Regions from separate parts of the Pseudomonas sp. FP2338 genome, predicted to be linked through region 2. Evidence: predicted binding sites of a transcription regulator. Region 2 holds the regulator's gene; the other holds the start of a gene.

Region 1 (4,183 bases), 1.3 Mb from region 2:
CACCCGGTCACGGGCGCGGGAGATCACGATATGCCCGGATTCGAGCGGCTCGCGCAGCACTTCCAGCACCTTGCGATCAAACTCCGGCAGCTCATCCAGAAACAGCACGCCATGATGGGCCAGGGTGATTTCCCCCGGCTGCGGTTTTGACCCGCCGCCTACCAGCGCCGGCCCCGACGCCGAATGGTGCGGCTGACGGAACGGGCGGTGCGGCCAATGGCTCAATGGCGCCAGGCTGACCACTGATTGGATTGCCGCCACTTCCAGGGCTTCCTGCTCACTCAAGGGCGGCAGCAAGCCAGGCAGGCGGCTGGCGAGCAAGGTCTTGCCGGTGCCAGGTGGCCCACTGAGCAGCAGGTTGTGCGCGCCCGCCGCCGCGATCAGCAGTGCACGCTTGGCGGCCAGTTGGCCTTGCACCTCACTCAAGTCCGGGTAGGGCTTGTTCAGGTACAGCAAACCATCGGATTTATACGGCTCAATCGGCACAACCCCATTCAGGTGCGCCACCACTTGCAGCAAGTGGTCCACTGCAATCACCTTCAATCCCGACGCCAGGCACGCCTCCTCGGCATTCGCCCGCGGCACTATCACGGTGCGCCCGGCCTTGCGTGCGGCCAGTGCGGCCGGCAGCACACCTTTGACCGCCCGCACCTCACCCGACAGTGCCAATTCCCCCAGGCATTCCACGTCATCGAGCATCAACGCCGGCACCTGCACGCTGGCAGCGAGGATGCCCAAGGCAATCGCCAAATCAAAACGCCCGCCATCCTTGGGCAGGTCGGCGGGCGCGAGGTTGAGGGTGATACGACGGGCCGGGTATTGCAGCGCGGAGTTGAGGATGGCGCTGCGCACGCGGTCCTTGCTTTCCCTGACGGCGGTTTCCGGCAGGCCCACCAAGGTCAGTGAGGGAAGACCATTGGCCATATGCACTTCGACGGTAACGGCGGGGGCTTCTACGCCAATTTGGGCACGGCTGTGGACGATGGCGAGGGACATGCTCGTTCCTTGAGTGGGAGGCCGCTTCCTGCGGGTTTTTCAAGGGTAGACGAGGTGGGATGCTTTCGAGGGAGGGAGGTTTTACTGAACGTATCCAAAGAACGACGCAGAACACCTGTGGGAGCTGGCTTGCCTGCGATAGCGCCAGTAAATCCAACACCGCTATCGCAGGCAAGCCAGCTCCCACAGGGGCCGGGTTTATTCAGCCGCGGGTGGGGTCAACCGCGCTTCCAGCTCCGCCACCTTCGCTTCCAGACTCTCCAACCGCGCACGGGTGCGGGCGAGTACGACCATCTGGCTGTCAAATTCTTCCCGGCTCACCAGGTCGAGCTTGCTGAAGCCGCTTTGCAGCAGGGCCTTGAACTGGCTTTCGATTTCGTTGCGGGGCAGCGGGGTTTCGCCGCTGAACAGGCGAGAGGCGTGGCCGCTCAGGGCGTCGAGGAGGTCTTTGGGCGCGAGCATGGGAAATATTCCGGAAAACTGTTGGCCGGCAGTGTATCACGCAGCGTCTATAGTCTTTTTCACGGCCGCGAGCGCACGCTTTTCGCGCAGTGGGCCGGGCGGTGGCGCACTGTTTTTGTGCGCATTGGTGCCGCGCAAACGCCCCGCAGGTGGGCATAAGTGGGCAAAGGACTGATTTCAGTGATTTTTACGGAGCTGGCAAGGTTTCTGCTTAGACGATCATGACCCATGCACTGATGCAGTCGCTGTGACGAATGCAGTGCGCCGACGGATCAGGGGTACAGGTTTCGTCACCAGTGGTTCGCTGGCGTCGCAACGGCAAATGCCGAGGCGACGACGCGTTACAAAGCCAGGCACTGCGCTTAGACTTGAGACGGGTTTGTTTTCCTGGGGCAAGTCCACCAATTCGGGAGAGAGTTTTCATGAAGCTAGTCACTGCCATCATCAAGCCGTTCAAGTTGGACGATGTTCGCGAGTCACTGTCCGAGATCGGCGTGCAGGGCATTACCGTTACTGAGGTCAAAGGCTTCGGTCGGCAGAAGGGTCACACCGAGCTGTATCGCGGCGCGGAATATGTGGTCGATTTCCTGCCAAAGGTGAAGATTGATGTCGCCATTGACGACAAGGATCTTGACCGGGTTATCGAGGCGATAACCAAGGCGGCCAACACCGGCAAGATCGGTGACGGCAAGATCTTTGTGGTCAATCTGGAACAGGCTATTCGCATCCGTACCGGCGAAACCGATACCGACGCAATCTAAGCCGCCAAACCCCCAACGCCCCAGGAGAAAACAATATGACTCTGCGTAAATTCGCAGGGCTAGGAGCCCTGTTGTCCCTCGTAATGCCGGCCTTGGCATTGGCGGCGGACCCAGCCCCTGCTCCAGTCCTCAATTCCGGCGACACGGCGTGGATGCTCACATCCACCGCGCTGGTACTGTTCATGACCATTCCGGGCCTGGCGCTGTTCTACGGCGGCATGGTGCGCTCCAAAAACATTCTTTCCGTGATGATGCAGTGCTTTGCCATCACCGGGCTGATCACCATCCTGTGGTTCGTTTACGGCTACAGCATGGCGTTCGACACCACCGGTATGGAAGCAGGCGTCGTCAACCTCAACTCGTTCGTGGGCGGCCTGTCCAAACTGTTCCTGTCGGGCGTAACCCCGGCGAGCATCACCGGCCCTGCGGCGCTGTTCCCTGAGGCGGTGTTCGTCACCTTCCAGATGACCTTTGCCATCATTACCCCTGCGCTGATCGTTGGTGCATTCGCCGAGCGTATGAAGTTCTCCGCGATGCTGATCTTCATGGGCGTCTGGTTCACCCTGGTCTACGCGCCGATTGCCCACATGGTGTGGGGCGGCCCGGGTTCGTTGATGGGTGATTGGGGCGTGCTGGACTTCGCCGGCGGCACCGTGGTGCACATCAACGCCGGTGTGGCCGGCCTGGTGGCGTGCCTGGTACTCGGCAAGCGTAAAGGCTTCCCGACCACCCCAATGGCACCGCATAACCTGGGTTACACCCTGATCGGTGCAGCCATGCTGTGGGTTGGCTGGTTCGGCTTCAACGCAGGCTCTGCAGCTGCTGCCAATGGCACTGCTGGCATGGCGATGCTGGTGACTCAAATTGCTACCGCTGCCGCCGCACTGGGCTGGATGTTCGCCGAGTGGGTCACCCACGGCAAGCCAAGCGCACTGGGCATTGCCTCGGGCGTTGTGGCCGGTCTGGTTGCAATCACCCCGGCTGCCGGCACCGTAGGCCCGATGGGCGCCCTTGTCATCGGCCTGGCGGCGGGCGTGGTGTGCTTCTTCTGCGCCACTACCCTGAAACGCAAACTGGGCTACGACGACTCCCTGGACGCCTTCGGCGTACACGGTATCGGCGGTATCCTCGGCGCGATCCTCACCGGCGTGTTCGCTGCACCTTCGCTGGGCGGCTTCAACGCGGCCACCACTGACATCGCGGCGCAAGTCTGGATCCAGTGCAAAGGCGTGGGCTTTACCGTGATCTACACGGCCATCGTGACCTTCATCATCCTCAAGGTGCTGGACATGGTGATGGGCCTGCGGGTAACCGAAGAAGAAGAGGCGGTGGGCCTCGACCTGGCGCAACACAACGAACGCGGCTACAACTTGTAAGTACGCGAAAAAAAGATGCCCGGCTTGCCGGGCATTTTTTTGTCTGGTGTTTGTCTGTGGCTAAAGGCGGATGGGTTTTTTGCCGAGTTTGTGATGGGATCCACACGGCACTTTTGAGGGTGCGAAAGTCTTACATGCATGTAGGCGTATTCGACACTTTGTTTTTTCCCAGACCGCGCTAGAATGCGCGCCGATGGGCGGAGAACTGTATGTGGCAACAGACCCTGATTACCCTGCGGGCCAAGCCCCGGGGCTTTCACCTGGTAACGGATGAGTTGCTTGCCGGCCTGCCTGAATTGAAGGCGTGTCGCGTAGGCCTGTTGCATTTGTGGCTGCAGCACACCTCGGCCTCGTTGACCATCAACGAGAATGCCGACCCGGCGGTTCGCCGTGACTTCGAGCGTTTTTTCAACTCGCTGGTGCCGCAAGGGCGTGCAGGGTTCGAACATAACGACGAAGGTCCGGATGATCTGCCGGCGCACTTCAAGGCCAGTCTGCTGGGCTGCCAGTTGAGTTTGCCGGTCAAGGCCGGCCGCTTGGCGATAGGGACTTGGCAAGGTGTTTATCTGGGCGAGCACCGAGATCATG
Region 2 (4,183 bases):
TCCGTGGTGTTGATCTTGAGATCAGCGAGGTCAATGATCGGCCCTAACAGCGAGGTTTCGTCCTCGATGGCTTCGGCCAGGGAGCGATGCGGGCTGCTGAGGGGGTGACGTCGACGGGTTTCGGAGAAACGCTTGAGCAGCGTCTCCTCGTCGGCATCCAGGTACAGCACATCGCAATGAATATGCTTGGCGCGTACTTCCTCGAGCAGTTGCGGGAAGCGCTCAAGGTGGCTGGGCAGGTTGCGGGCGTCAATCGAGACGGCCACCAGTGGCTGCGCCAGTTCAGTGTGGATCAGGGCGCGTTCGGCCAACTCCGGCAGCAGGCCCGCCGGCAGGTTGTCGATGCAATAGAAACCATTGTCCTCAAGGACGTTGAGGGCGGTGCTTTTACCCGAGCCGGAACGGCCGCTGACGATGATCAAACGCATGATTACTGCCTGTTTTGCTCATCGAGTACAACCTGATATAGCGCCTCGTTGCTGCTGGCACTGCGCAGTCTGTCGCGTACTTCCTTGCGGTCGAGCATGCTGGCTATCTGCCGAAGCAGTTCCAGGTGCGCATCGGTGGCGGCTTGCGGGACCAGCAGAACGAACAGCAGGTCAACCGGGGCGCCGTCGATGGCGTCGAAATCGATTTTCTCCTGCAGGTGCAATAGCGCACTGACGGGAGACGTGCAGCCTTCAAGGCGGCAGTGAGGAATGGCGATGCCGTTGCCAAAACCGGTGGAGCCCAGTTTTTCACGGTCGATCAGGGCCTTGAACACGACTTGCTCATCCAGCTCAGGCACTTCACGGCTGATCAGGTTGGCGATGTGTTCGAGGGCTTTTTTCTTACTGCCGCCCGGCGCGTTCACGAGGGAACGGCCGGGGGTCAGGATGGTTTCAAGTTGGATCATGGGGGAGAGTTAACGACCTGTACCTTGCATCAGGTGCAGATTCTTTTCCTTATGCTTTATGAGTTGGCGGTCCAGCTTGTCGTAGAGCGAGTCAATCGCCGCATACATGTCTTCATGCTCGGCATTGGCGACGAGCTTCGCATTCGGTACATGCAGGGTGGCCTCGATTTTCTGCTTGAGCTTATCGACCTCCATGATGACCTGCACGTTGGTGATCTTGTCAAAATGCCCCGCAAGCTTGTTCAGCTTACTTTCGGTGTACTCACGCAGGGGCTTGGTGACTTCCAGTTGGTGTCCACTGATGTTGACTTGCATACAGCTTCTCCTTCGTTGCCAGTGCATAAAGCGGTGGGTAGGAATACCCACCACTGGAACGCTATGGCCCGCCCGTCACATCAAACGCTTACGCTCGCTGGAAGGCGCGATCCCGAGGGACTCGCGGTACTTGGCGACGGTTCGACGGGCGACCTGAATGCCTTGTGCCTCCAGTAAACCAGCGATCTTACTGTCACTCAATGGCTTTTTCTGATTTTCCGCCGCAACCAGTTTTTTGATGATCGCGCGGATCGCTGTGGACGAGCATTCACCGCCTTCGGAGGTGCTGACGTGGCTGGAGAAAAAGTATTTCAGCTCATAAATACCCCGTGGGGTATGCATGAATTTCTGTGTGGTCACGCGGGAAATCGTCGATTCATGCATGCCCACAGCCTCGGCAATGTCATGCAGGACCAGCGGCTTCATCGCCTCGTCGCCATATTCCAGGAAGCCGCGCTGGTGCTCGACGATCTGGGTGGCCACTTTCATCAGGGTTTCGTTGCGGCTTTGCAGGCTCTTGATGAACCAGCGCGCTTCCTGCAATTGGTTGCGCATGAAGGTGTTGTCGGCGCTGGTGTCGGCGCGGCGCACAAAGCCTGCGTACTGCGGGTTGACCCGCAGGCGTGGCACCGACTCCTGGTTCAGCTCCACCAGCCAGCGTTCGTTGTCTTTGCGCACGATCACGTCAGGCACGACATATTCGGCTTCGCTGGACTCGATCTGCGAGCCGGGGCGCGGGTTGAGGCTCTGCACCAGTTCGATGACCTGGCGCAGGTCATCTTCCTTGAGCTTCATGCGGCGCATCAACTGGCTGTAGTCGCGGCTGCCCAGCAGGTCGATGTAGTCGGTGACCAGGCGCTGGGCCTCGACGAGCCAAGGGGTCTTGGCCGGCAGTTGGCGCAGTTGCAGCAACAGGCATTCGCTCAAGGTGCGAGCGCCAATGCCGGCAGGCTCGAACTGTTGGATGCGATGCAGGACGGCTTCGATTTCGTCCAGCTCGATGTCCAGTTCCGGGTCGAAGGCTTCCAGAATCTCGTCGAGCGTCTCGTCCAGGTAGCCCTGATTGTTGATGCAGTCGATCAGGGTTACGGCGATCAGGCGATCGGTGTCGGACATCGGCGCCAGGTTCAGTTGCCACAGCAAATGGCTTTGCAGGCTCTCACCGGCGGACGTGCGGGTAGTGAAGTCCCACTCGTCGTCGTCATTGCTGGGCAGGCTGCTGGCGCTGGTCTGGTAGACGTCTTCCCAGGCGGTGTCGACGGGAAGCTCGTTGGGAATGCGTTCGTTCCATTCGCCTTCCTCAAGGTTATCCACTGTAGGGGCGGTTTCCTGATAGGACGGTTCCTGCACATCGGGGTTGGGTTTTTGCTCGATGTTGTCGGCCAGCGGGTCTGCATTATCGAAGTCGTCGCCTTCTTCCTGGCGTTCGAGCATCGGATTGGACTCCAGGGCCTCCTGGATTTCCTGTTGCAGGTCCAGTGTCGACAATTGGAGCAGGCGGATGGCCTGTTGCAGCTGCGGTGTCATCGTCAGCTGCTGGCCCATTCTCAGGACTAGCGATGGTTTCATGGCAGGGGCTTAACACCTTATTCGCCGGCGCAATGCGCCATCCACGACAGGGCGCGTGAGCGCCAAACATAAGCAAATTATATGCCTGATATCAGGGGCTTTGCCTAGAGCGCGGTAACAATAAAAAAACTGAGGTTTTTATTGACTTGCACGCGCCCCTGGCACTGGCCTGATACCACCGTGTTTACAGGCGGAACTCGTGACCCAGGTACACTTCCTTCACCAGTTCATTGGCCAGGATAGTGGCGGAATCACCTTCTGCAATCAGTTGCCCATCGTTGACGATATAGGCGGTTTCGCAGATATCGAGCGTCTCACGCACGTTGTGGTCGGTGATTAATACACCGATGCCCTTGGCCTTGAGGTGATGGATGATCTGCTTGATATCGCCAACCGAGATCGGGTCGACACCGGCAAAAGGTTCGTCCAGCAGGATGAACTTCGGCGCGGTAGCCAGTGCACGGGCGATTTCCACTCGGCGACGCTCACCACCGGACAAGCTCATGCCGAGGTTGTCGCGGATGTGGTTGATGTGGAACTCCTGCAGCAGGCTTTCCAGCTCTTTGCGACGGCCGTCACGGTCGAGCTCCTTGCGGGTCTCGAGGATCGCCATGATGTTGTCGGACACCGACAGTTTGCGGAAGATCGACGCCTCCTGGGGAAGATAGCCGATTCCCGCGCGCGCACGACCGTGCATCGGCTGGTGGCTTACGTCCAGATCGTCAATCAATACACGGCCCTGATCCGCCTGGACCAGGCCAACAATCATATAGAAGCAGGTGGTCTTGCCGGCGCCGTTAGGGCCGAGCAAGCCGACGATCTGGCCGCTGTCGATCGACAGGCTGACGTCGCGTACGACCTGACGGCTTTTATAAGCTTTGGCCAGATGCTGGGCTTTCAGGGTTGCCATTAGTTCGTCTTCTTCGCAGCGGGTTTAGGCGCAGGGGCGGCAGCGTCTTTCTGTTTCGGCTGGATCACCATGTCGATGCGAGGACGGGGTTGCGTGACCTTGCTGCCATTGGCGCGACCGGCGGTGGCGATCTGTTTGACGGTGTCGTAGGTGATTTTTTCACCTTCGGTGGTGTTGCCGTCAGTGCTGACAACCCGTGCCTGGTCGATCAGGACAATGCGGTTCTGCTGGGCGTGATACTGGATGGTCTTACCGTAGCCCTGCATCGGCTTCTTGTCGGTAACCGACTGCATCTGTTCGAAGTAAGCCAGGTTGCCTACCGAAGTCACCACGTCGATGTCACCAGCCGGGGTACGAGTCAGCGTTACCGTGTTGCCGGTAATCTTCATCGAGCCCTGGATAATGACCACGCCACCGGAATAGGTGGCGACACCTTGCTTGTCATCCAGCTGCGCATCGTCAGCCTGAATGCGGATCGGTTGCTGGCTATCGTT

Evidence for each region. The regulator sigma-54, encoded in region 2, starts transcription at its own class of promoters, with help from an activator protein. The targets are predictions, from matches to a motif close to ANTGGCATNNANNTTGCTNT.
Region 1: the regulator sigma-54 is predicted to act here: its motif matches at 1,653-1,672, upstream of glnK (P-II family nitrogen regulator).

Annotation. Positions count from the first base shown of each region.
Region 1 covers NZ_CP117436.1:6,251,182-6,255,364, reverse strand. The annotation lists gene PSH96_RS28500 (YifB family Mg chelatase-like AAA ATPase) at 1-996, opposite strand, end outside; gene PSH96_RS28495 (accessory factor UbiK family protein) at 1,195-1,458, opposite strand; gene glnK (P-II family nitrogen regulator) at 1,881-2,219, shown strand; gene PSH96_RS28485 (ammonium transporter) at 2,255-3,595, shown strand; gene PSH96_RS28480 (secondary thiamine-phosphate synthase enzyme YjbQ) at 3,805-4,183, shown strand, end outside.
Region 2 covers NZ_CP117436.1:1,038,968-1,043,150, forward strand. The annotation lists gene rapZ (RNase adapter RapZ) at 1-428, opposite strand, end outside; gene ptsN (PTS IIA-like nitrogen regulatory protein PtsN) at 431-895, opposite strand; gene hpf (ribosome hibernation-promoting factor, HPF/YfiA family) at 905-1,210, opposite strand; gene PSH96_RS04565 (RNA polymerase factor sigma-54) at 1,286-2,779, opposite strand; gene lptB (LPS export ABC transporter ATP-binding protein) at 2,964-3,689, opposite strand; gene lptA (lipopolysaccharide transport periplasmic protein LptA) at 3,689-4,183, opposite strand, start outside.